Corallococcus caeni: one gene and its partner. The protein of the gene in region 2 binds, or shares a complex with, the protein of the main gene of each other region. Links are inferred from orthologs where the notes say so. Each region holds a gene or a part of one and is shown on either strand. Other genes may lie near its edges. The genes, in order: rpmF and rplI.

Evidence for each region.
Region 1: rplI (region 2) and rpmF share a complex: the UniProt entries of both Bacillus subtilis proteins name them as parts of the 50S ribosomal subunit. The link is inferred for Corallococcus caeni from one-to-one orthologs.

Annotation. Positions count from the first base shown.
Region 1 is NZ_BTTW01000015.1:71,555-78,297, forward strand. What follows is about bases 1,106-4,028. They hold rpmF (50S ribosomal protein L32), read right to left. Parts: upstream 2,700-4,028; coding sequence 2,511-2,699; downstream 1,106-2,510. Other genes in these bases: AABA78_RS38020 (beta-ketoacyl-ACP synthase III), read right to left, coding at 1,106-1,384; plsX (phosphate acyltransferase PlsX), read right to left, coding at 1,429-2,490; AABA78_RS38035 (YceD family protein), read right to left, coding at 2,758-3,357; AABA78_RS38040 (hypothetical protein), read left to right, coding at 3,543-4,028. In the rest of the region: fabD (ACP S-malonyltransferase), read right to left, coding at 1-354; more of AABA78_RS38020, read right to left, coding at 383-1,105; more of AABA78_RS38040, read left to right, coding at 4,029-4,415; AABA78_RS38045 (hypothetical protein), read left to right, coding at 4,412-4,900; AABA78_RS38050 (winged helix-turn-helix domain-containing protein), read left to right, coding at 5,042-5,722; AABA78_RS38055 (sensor histidine kinase), read left to right, coding at 5,730-6,743.
Region 2 is NZ_BTTW01000004.1:572,035-576,005, reverse strand. Bases 15-2,904 are described here. They hold rplI (50S ribosomal protein L9), read left to right. Parts: upstream 15-1,182; coding sequence 1,183-1,626; downstream 1,627-2,904. Other genes in these bases: AABA78_RS20505 (acyltransferase family protein), read left to right, coding at 1,834-2,904; rpsR (30S ribosomal protein S18), read left to right, coding at 745-1,152; rpsF (30S ribosomal protein S6), read left to right, coding at 215-694. Also shown: more of AABA78_RS20505, read left to right, coding at 2,905-2,991; AABA78_RS20500 (sensor histidine kinase), read left to right, coding at 2,988-3,971. UniProt on the Bacillus subtilis protein: Binds to the 23S rRNA.

The DNA of each region.
Region 1 (6,743 bases), on a different replicon or contig from region 2:
CGTGCCGCGCGCGCGCACCGCGCGCACCGCGTCCTGGAGGTCCATCGCGCCCGCGGCCACCAGCGCGGAGTACTCGCCCAGCGAGTGGCCCGCGACGAACGCGGGGGCAGGTCCCCGCTTCTGGAACACCGCGTGCACCGCGGCCGACACCGTGAGGATGGCCGGCTGGGTGGTGGCGGTGAGCTTCAGCGCCTCTTCCGGGCCCTCGAAGCAGGTGGTGGAGAGCTTCTCGTGCAGCGCGTCGTCCACGGCGTCGAAGACGGCCCGCGCTTCAGGGAACTGCTCGTAGAGGTCCTTGCCCATCCCCACGGCCTGACTGCCCTGCCCGGGAAACACGAACGCGACCTTCGCCATGTTGCGGTCCTTCCTTGTGTCGTCCTGCCTACCAGCGCACCACCGCGCTGCCCCACGCCATCCCCGCGCCAATGGCCATCATCGCGATGACGTCCCCGCGCTTGAGGCGACCGGCGCGCTGCGCCTCGTCCAGCGACATGGGCAGCGAGGCGGACGACGTGTTGCCGTACTTGTGCAGGTTGAGCCAGCATTTTTCCTTGGGAATCTCCAGCCGCTCCATCACGGCTTCCAGGATTCGCAGGTTCGCCTGATGGGCGATGACGTGGTCCACCTGCGTCGTGGTCATCCCGTGGACACCCAACGAGGCCTGGGTGGATTCCACCAGCGCGCGCACCGCGAAGCGGAAGACTTCCTTCCCGTTCATCTTGAGCTTGTGAAGATTTGCATCCACGTTGTCCGCGGTGACGGGGGTGCGGGAGCCGCCTGCGGGGATGCAGAGCAGGTTCGCGAGCTCGCCGTCGGTGCGCAGGTGGGTGGAGAGGATGCCGCGCGGCGCCATGGCGTCGCCCTCCGCGTCCGGCTCCGCGCCCAGCACCAGGGCGCCCGCGCCGTCCCCGAAGAGGACGCAGGTGTTGCGGTCCGTCCAGTCCACCGCGCGGGTGAGCACGTCCGCGCCCACGACGAGCGCGCGCTTCACCTGGCCGGAGCGCACGAATTGATCCGCCACGCTCAGCGCGTACAGGCCTCCGGCGCACGCGGCGGACACGTCGAAGGCGAAGGCGCGCTTCGCCCCCAGCTTCGCCTGCACCAGCGCGGCGCAGGACGGCATGGGCATGTCCGCGGTGACGGTGCCCACGACGATGAGGTCCAGGTCGCCGGGGGCCACGCCCGCCATCTCCAGCGCGTTGCGCGAGGCCTGCACCGCCAGGTCGCTCGTCGCCTCATCCGGGGCGGCCTGCCTGCGCTCCTGGATGCCGGTGCGCTCGCGGATCCACGCGTCGCTCGTGTCGACCAGGCGCTCCAGGTCCTGGTTGGTCAGGACCTGCGCGGGGGCATAGGAGCCGGTTCCGATGATGTGCGTGCGTGCCAAGAGGCCTCCGAAGTCGTCGGAGTCCAACGCCCGGCCCGCGCGCTCTAATCGGCCCCTTCGTCCCCGTCCGCCTTCCTCCCCCGCTGGTGGGGAGGAAGCCAGGCGGCGGCGTTGGCAATGCAGCGCGTCAGCTCTTCCTGCACGCCCGCGCGCACATGCTGCAGCGTGGTGACGAGCGCGTTGTGGATGGCGCGGGGGGAGGAGCGGCCGTGCGCGACGATGCCCACTCCCTGGAGGCCCAGGAGCGGCGCGCCGCCATATTCGGCGTAGTCCATGACGCGGCGCAGCCCCGCCAGGGTGGGCTTGAGCAGCAGCGCGCCCAGCTTCTCCGGCAGGCCGCCGCGCTTCTCGATGGCGGAGCGCAGGAGGCCGGTGATGCCCATGCCCACGCCTTCGGAAGTCTTCAGGACGATGTTGCCGGTGAAGCCGTCCGTCACGACGACCTCCACGTCGCCGGAGAACAGGTCCTTGCCCTCCACGTAGCCCACGAACTCCAGGTCCGAGCGGCGCAGGAGGGCGCTGGCGTCGCGCGTGAGCTGCGTGCCCTTGGATTCCTCCTCGCCGTTGGAGAGCACCGCCACGCGGGGGCGCTTCACGCCCAGGCGCGTGCGCGAGTACGCCTCGCCGAGCACGGCGAACTGGGCCAGGTGCGAGGGGCGGCAGTCCACGTTGGCGCCCGCGTCCAGCAGCAGGCAGCGGCCTTCGCCCTTGAGGGCCGGGAACAGGGCCGCGATGGCCGGACGCTCCACGCCGGGGATCCGGCCGAGCGTCAACATGCCACCGGCCATCACCGCGCCGGAGTTGCCCGCCGACACGAGGGCACACGCCTCCCCTTTCCGGACGAGCTCGAAGCCCACCCGGAGCGAGGAGTCCCGCTTGCGTCGGAACGCAGCGGTGGCGGGGTCGTCCATCTCCACCACTTCGGACGCGTGGTGGAGATGCACGTTGGCGGGCGCGCCGGCGCGATCCAGGACGGGACGTACACGCGTGGCGTCCCCGACCAGCACAAGTTCGTGCCCGGGATACGCTCGCGCGAACAGCACGCCCCCTTCCACGACGGCGTCGGGGGCGTGGTCGCCACCCATCGCGTCGAGGACGAGCCGCACCAGCAGCCTTCCGCTTTCAACTACTCCGCGGCGGTCGCGATGACCTCACGGCCACCGTAGTTGCCACAGGCCGCGCAGGCGCGGTGCGGCATCACGGGCTCCTTGCACTTGGAGCACTTGATGACCTGGACGGGGGTCCGCAGGTTGTTGTTGCCGGCCCGACGACGGTCCCGGCGCATCTTCGACGTCCGCTTCTTGGGAACTCCCACGGCTCACCTCGGCATCGGACCCGTCCCCCCTCGCGACCTGCGAGGGGCATAGGGACCGTCAGTTCAACTTGATGTTCTTCAGCGGCGACAGGCGAGGGTCCACGACCTTCGTCTCGCAGCCGCACTTCTTCTCATTGAGGTTCTGGCCGCACTGCGAGCAGAGCCCCTGGCAGTCTTCCCGACAGACCGCGTTCATCGGGAGCGCGAGCAATACCTGTTCCCGGATGATCGGATCCAGATCGATCGTCTTCCCATCGAAAACCTGCTCGTCCGCCTCGCCCAGCGCGAAGGTGCCCCCGGATTCACCCTGGGTGCGTTCCTTCTTCTCCATGGCCTTCTCGTCGTCGTCCTTGAAGTCATCGCCCCGGGCCAGGGACTCCGGCACCAGGTTGATGGTGAAGGACACGGGAAGGTCCAGCTTCACGTCCGCGAGGCAGCGCTTGCAGGGCGCGCCCACGTGGACCGTGAAGCCGCCCGTCAGCAGCACGCCGCCACTGACCTTGCGCAGGGTGGCCTGGAGCGTCGACGGAGCGGTCGCCTGGAAGCCAGTGCCCTCGCCGGACCCCTGACCTTCCAGGGCCTCCTTGAGGACCCCGGGAGCGATGGGCTCGTCGAGCTTCAGCCCCGCGTCTTTGATTTGTTCAATCTTTACGACCATCTACAAGGCTTCCCGGCAAAAGGGCGCGCAACATAGAGGGACTCCCCCCGTCAGTCAACACGCCGGGTTGGACTACCGAGCCGCGCCGCGTGGATCCCCTCAACACCGCTCTGGTAGCTTTCCATCTGATGCGCTTCCCCGCTCGACGTTCGCGGGGCGCACTCTGTGTCTGGGGGCTCGGGCTGATGCTCGCCCTGCCGGCGCAGGCCCGTGCGCCCCTTCCCCCGTCCACCCTCCTCTTCCAGCTTGGCCCGACGAGCCCCGCCATCGACGCGGCGAAGGACCTGCTGGAGGCCGGCCGCTTCCAGGAGGCCCTGGACGTGGTGCGGGGCGGGCTGGACGCGCCCGACGTCACGGACGACGAGCTGGTGGAGCTCTACCGCCTGCAGGGGCTCACCGCCCTCTACCTGGGCGACGAGGCCCTGGCGCGCGGCGCGTACGAGAAGCTGCTCCAGGCCCGGCCGGACTTCGAGCTGCCCCGCTCCGCGCCGCCCAAGGTCCGCGACCTCTTCGCGAAGCTGAAGGAGGACCTGCGCCACCGCCGCGTCCACCCCGTCACCCTGCAGGTGGACCCCATCCCGGACCCCGCGCCGGGCGAGCGCGTGGAAGTGGACGCCACCCTCCGGGACATGGCGCTGGGCGCGCGGGCGCGGCTGTTCTACCGGCGCGCGGGGGCGCAGGGCTTCTCGTCGGTGGACTTCGTGCGCGACCGCGCCCGGCCGGAGCACTACACCGCCGTGCTGCCCGCGTACGAGCTGCCCGTGGAGAGCACGCCCTATGAAGTGGAGTACTACTTCGAGGTCGTGGACGCGGCCGAGCGGCGGCTCGCCGGACGCGGGGATCCGTTCCATCCCCTCCTCTTCCAGGTGGCGTCGCGAAGCGCGCCCACTACGGCCCTGACGGAAGGCGCCAGCCGCCCCTGGTACAAGAGCCCCTGGCTCTGGGTGGCCGTGGGCGCGGTGGCCATTGGCGGCACGGCAGGGGTGGTGGCCCTGTCTTCCTCGGAGGAGCGCGGCCGCGTGCCCATCACCATCCGCCTGGAGGACGCCGCGCCATGAGACACGCAGCCCTGTTGATGCTTTCCCTCCTCTGCGGCTGCGGGCCGGACGCGGCTCCGGGGGCCCTGCCCCTGGGACTGGAGGTCACGCTCAGCCGCGCCGTCGCGAGCCAGGTGGGCGCCTACCAGGTGGTGGTGCTGAAGGACGGCGCGAAGCGCAACTGCACGGAGCTGCAGCGCACCTGCCTGGCCACGCAGGTGGACCCCGGCGACCTGCTGGAGCTGAAGGACGCGGACGGCAACACGGGGCGCACGCTGCGCTTCCCCTCCGCCCCCGGCGGCGCGGCCATGGGGCTGGCGGTGGACGTGCCGGTGGGGCGCGACTACGCGCTCGTCATTGAAGCGCTGACGGCCGACACGCCGACGCGCTTCCTGGGCAGCTCCTGCAACTACCTGCGCGAGGTGAACTCCGGCACCAACGCGACCCTGGTGGCCGCCCCCATCGAGCTGACCTCCCAGGCCTGCGACCCGGTGTTTCCGCGCTGAGCCCCGCTCGGAAGACTACCGGCGCCCCGCTGGGGAGGCGGGCGGGCATGGCGCGTGGATGTCACATGGTTGTCCCGAGCGCGGCGGAACGAATCTGTTACGGGACGCCACGCATTCCATCCCTTCGCGGGAGCACCCTTCATGGCGCGCATCCTCATCATCGAGGACGAGCAGGACCTGGCCGGACTCGTCGACTACAACCTCCGCGCGGCGGGCTTCGAGACGGACACGGCGAACACCGGCGCGGGCGGGCTTGCCCGGGCCCGGGCCCACCCTCCGGACCTGGTGCTGCTGGACCTGATGCTGCCGGACGTCGCGGGCGGTGAGGTCCTGCGCATGCTCAAGAGCGACTCGGAGCTGAAGAAGGCCGCGGTCGTCATCGTCAGCGCCAAGGGCCAGGAGGCCGACCGCATCCAGGGCCTGGAGCTGGGCGCGGACGACTACGTGGTGAAGCCCTTCTCCGTGCGCGAGCTGCTCTTGCGCGTGAAGGCCGTGCTGCGCCGCGCGGACGCGGAGGAGGGCCCCGCCGCGGTGCTGGCCGCGGGCGACATCAGCCTGGACACGTCCCGCCACCAGGTGCGGGTGAAGGGCGAGGAGATCATCCTCACCGCGCTGGAGTTCCGCCTGCTGCGCACGCTCCTGGAGCGCAGCGACCGCGTGCAGACGCGCGAGGTGCTGCTGTCCGACGTCTGGGGCATCCAGGCTGAAATCCACACGCGCACCGTGGACACGCACATCAAGCGCCTGCGCGAGAAGCTGGGGCCCGCGGGCGACATCATCGAGACCGTGCGCGGCGTGGGCTACAAGCTCAGCCCTCCGTGAGGCCGTCATGCCCCTGCGCTTCACGCTCCTGGCGCTGCTCGTTCCTCCCCTCCTGGTCGCGACGCTGCTCGTGCTCTTCGGCCACCCGGCGGGCGCGCTCGCCGCGGGGCTCGTCACGCTGGCGGGCTCCGCGCTGGCGCTGGGCACGAGCCGCGTGGCCATGGAGCGCCAGCTTCGCGCGCTGACCCAGAAGACGCAGTCGCTGGCCGCGGGCGTGGACGTGGCGCCGCCCAAGGGCCTGGAGCGCACCGACGACCTGGCGCAGCTGGAGGACGCCATCGACACGCTGGACGACCAGCTGTCCATGCGCGCCGCCGCCCTCAACCAGGAGGCGCGCATCCTCACCGCCGTGCTGGACGGCATGGCGGAGGGGCTCTGGGTGACGGACGCGGAGGGCACCGTGGTGCGCCACAACGACGCGCTCGCGGAGATGCTCCGGCCCGCGCACGGCGCCATCGTGGGACAGCGGCCGCTCGCGCTCATCCGCAATGAAGCCCTCAACGACGCGGTGGCCCGCGCCTGTCATGAGGGGGCCTCCACGCGGCTGGAGCTGACGCTCGAGGGGCTGTACTCCCGCACGCTGGCCGTGCGCGTGACGCCCGTGGGGCGCGACCTGCCCGGCAGCGCCGCCGTCTTCCACGACGTCACGGAGCTGCGCCGGCTGGAGAAGGTGCGCAAGGACTTCGTGGCCAACGTCTCCCACGAGCTGCGCACGCCCATCACCGCCATCCGAGGCTACGCGGAGACGCTCCAGGGCGGCGCGCTCCAGGACACCCAGGTGGCCCCGAAGATGGTGGAGATCATCCACCGCCAGTCCGAGCGCCTCTCCGAGCTGGTGGAGGACCTGCTGGAGCTCTCCCGCCTGGAGGCGCGCGAGATGACCTTCCAGCGCACGGAAGTCCCCCTGGCCCTGGCCGTCTCCCGCGCCGCCGAAGGCGTGCGCCCCAAGGCCGAGGGCAAGAACCAGCAAATCGGGTTGCACGTGCCGCCAGGACTGGTGGCGCTGGGGGATGGGCGGGCC
Region 2 (3,971 bases):
GGGTCCTCTTAGAAGCCCCTTCCCCCGGAGTGTGTCCCACGCGTGCTGGGGGATGTTCTTTCAAAGCTTCCCGTGTTCAGGCACGGGCCAAGGCGCGATGGTGACGGGCGCGCGAGAGGATTTCCCGTCCCCGGTGGTGGCCTTCGAGGGTCACCGGCCGTTTCCCCGCTCCCCGGATGGTCCGGGGGGCACTCGACCCCAAGGGGAGAGAAACATGGCAGAGACGCAGGCCGCCAAGCGGCTTCGTGAGTACGAGACCATCTTCCTGGTCAAGCCGGACCTCACCGACGACAACGTGGACAAGCTGAAGGAGCGCGTCCGCGGCATCGTTTCGCGCGAGGGCGGCAAGGTCCTCCGCTTCACGGTGTGGGGGAAGAAGAAGACGCTGTTCCCCGTGGCCAAGCAGCCGCGCGCCATCTACGTCCACACGAGCTTCCTGGGTGACGGCAAGCTGGTGGCGGAGATCGAGCGCAACCTGCGCAACCTCGACGAGGTCACCCGCTACATCTCCGTGAAGATCGCGGACGAGGTGGACCCCGAGTCGCGTCCGGTCCTCGAGGACCTGAAGCTGGCCGGCGACGTCGAGGAGACCCGTCCGGGCGCTCCCGCCGAGCGCGAGGGTGGCGGCTTCCGGAGCGAGGCGCCGGAGTTCGCGGCTGTCGATTCGGAAGAGGACTCCGCGGAGGAGGCGTAAGCCTCTTCTGACGGGTCATTCCCCCAACCTTCCAGGAAACGAGAACGTTCATGAGCAACGGCATGGATAGCAAGCAGGGCGCGGGCGCTTCCCGCGGCCCCGGTGGTGGCGGTGGCGGCTACGGCGGCGGTTCGCGCGGTGGCGACCGTGGCGGTGATCGCGGCGGTGACCGCGACCGTGGTGGTGATCGTGGCGACCGCGGCGGCATGGGCGGCGACGACGACAAGCGCGGTGGTCGTGGCTTCGGCCGCAAGAAGGTCTGCCGGTTCTGCGCGGAGAAGAACGCGTCGGTGGACTTCAAGGACCAGGCGACGCTGAAGTACTTCGTCACCGAGCGCGGCAAGATCATCCCCCGCCGCATCTCCGGCAACTGCGCGAAGCACCAGCGTGAGGTGGCGATCGCCATCAAGCGCGCCCGCGGCATCGCGCTCCTCCCCTACAACGCGGTGGTCGGCTAGCCGCCGGTCCGCAACACAGGAGACAGAAACATGAAGGTCATTCTGCGTGAGGACATCGACAACCTCGGCAAGTCCGGCGAGCTCGTCACGGTGAAGGACGGCTTCGGCCGCAACTTCCTTCTGCCGCGCAAGAAGGCGGTCCTGGCGAGCGAGCAGAACATGCGCCAGCTGGAGCACGAGAAGTCCGTGCAGACCGCTCGCAACGCCAAGCTGAAGGGCGCTGCCGACGAGCAGGCCAAGAAGCTGGGCAACGTCAAGGTCACCATCAAGCGCAAGGTCGGCGAGCAGGACAAGCTGTTCGGCTCCGTCACGGTGCTGGACATCGCCGAGGCGCTCGCGTCCCAGGGTCAGCAGGTGGATCGCCGCCAGCTGCACCTGGCCGAGCCCATCAAGTCGCTGGGCAGCTACGACGTGGAGCTGCGCCTGCACCGCGAGGTGACGGCGAAGATCAAGGTCGACGTGGTGGCCGAGTAGTCCACCGCTTCACCTGAAGCGCTCCATGGCTTCACGGGAAGGGCCGTCCGGGCAACCGGGCGGCCCTTTTCGCGTCTCGAGGGGCCCCCCAGGTCGCCGGGGGAGTCCGGCTCGCGCCGCTGCCGGTCCGTTCCACGGCATCCGCGTGGAGGCGGAGGCCCGGGCGTGGGTACTTCAGCGGCGGACACCGCCTGGAGGTCCCTGCCCATGAACGCCCCATCACGCCCCGCCGCCGCGCACCACCCCGACCTGGACTGGCTCCGGGTGCTGGCCATCGTGGTGCTGCACCTGTTCCACACAGGGATGATGTTCAACACCTGGGAGTGGCACATCAAGAGCCCCCAGGCGCTGCCCCAGCTGGAGCCCGTCATGGGCGTCCTGCACCTGGTGCGCATGCCGCTCTTGATGGTCATCTCCGGCGCGGGCACCGCGTTCGCGCTCCGGCGGCGCACGTTGGGGGCGTTCGCGAAGGACCGGACGAAGCGGCTGTTGCTGCCGCTGGTGTTCGGCATGTTCGTGGTGGTGCCGCCGCAGATCTACGTGGAGCGGCTGTTCCGGGGGCAGTTCCAGGGCGGCTACGCCGCGTTCTACCCGACGGTGTTCGACTTCGTGCCCTACCCCGCGGGCAGCTTCAGCTGGCACCATCTGTGGTTCGTGGCCTACCTGTTCCACTACTGCATCCTGGCCCTGCCCCTGTTCGCGGCGCTGCGAACGGAGCGCGGGGAGCGGTTCCTCGCGCGGGCGGACGCGTGGCTGTCGCGGGGGGTGAACGTGCTGTGGCTCGGGGTGCCGCTGGTGCTCGTCCGGGTGCTCCTGCGCGGCTTCCCGGAGACGCACGCGCTGTTCGATGATCCGCGCACCTTCCTCATGTACGGCCTGCTCTTCCTGTACGGCCACCTGCTGGGCCGCTGCCCGGGCGTGTGGGGCCGGCTGGTGACGCTGCGGCACGGGCTGCTGGCCCTGGCGGTGGCGGCGCTCGTGGTGGAGGTGGTGTGGCCGTGGCCGGTGATGCCGGTGGTGCCCGCCATCGTGGGGGGCTCCATCCTCATCTGGAGCGGGCTGCTGGTGGCGCTGGCCTACGCGCGGCGGCACATCCGCGTGTCCCCCGCGTGGCTGCCGCACGCGCAGGCGCTGTCGTATCCGTTCTACATCTTCCACCAGACGGTCATCGTGTGCGTGGGCTACCTGTGCCTGCGGCTGCCGGTGGGGCCCTGGGCCATGCTCCTGACGGTGCTGATCGTGTCCTTCGCCCTCACGCTGGCGCTGTGCGAGGCCGTGTCCCGCGTGGCGTGGCTGCGGCCGCTCTTCGGCATGAAGCCCCGCGCGGCACGGACGGTCGTCCTCGCTCAGGAGGCGGTGGGGTGAGGGACCGGGACGAGATGCCTGCCAGGCCGTGGCGCTGGCCCCAGCTGCGACTGCGCCCGGCGCTCAAGCTCCTGGCGTTCGGGTTGGCCCTGGGGCTGTGGCAGGGCAGCGCGGTGCGGCTGACGCAGCTCATGCAACGGGACCCGGGCCACTGGGCGCCGGCCTTCATCTGGGAGGTGACCAGCGCGCTGGTCGTCACGCTGCTCCTGCCCATCTTGATGACGGCGGTGCTCAACGCGCCGTCGCCTCGCGTGGGTTGGGCGCGCTTCCTGGGCATCCACGCCGCGGCGTTCCTCCTCTTCACGTCGCTGCACATCGCGGGGATGGCGGGGCTGCGGCACGCGGTCTACGCGCTGCTGGAGCTGGGGGACTACGACCTGGGGCCTCCCGTGTACGCGCTGCCGATGGAGGCCCAGAAGGACCTCATCACCTACGGCCTGGGCTGCGCGGTCATCGCGCTCGTGTACGAGTGGCGGGAGCGGCAGGCGCGAGCACTGCGGTCCGCGGAGCTGGAGGGTGAGCTGCGGGCCGCGCAGCTCCAGTCGCTCACGGGCCAGCTGCACCCGCATTTCCTCTTCAACGCGCTGCACACCATCGGGTCGGTGATGTACGAGGACCTGTCGCGCACGGACCGGCTGCTCAGCGACCTGGGCCAGCTGCTGCGCGCGAGCCTGGAGCGCACCGAGCCCACCTGGACGCTGGCCGAGGAGCGGGGACACACCGAGCGCTTCGTCGCGCTGCTCGCGGCGCGCTTCGGCGACCGGCTGGAGGTGCGCTGGGACGTGGCGCCGGGACTCGAGTCCCAGCGCGTGCCGTGCTTCGCGCTGCAGACGCTGGTGGAGAACGCGGTGAAGCACAACCAGGACCGGGTGGGGACACTGGAGGTGCGCATCCGCGCGCGCGCCGGAGCGGACCGCTGGGCGCTGGAGGTGGAGGACACCGGGCGCGGTTTCGGAGCGCCCTCCCCTGCTTCAGGGCCC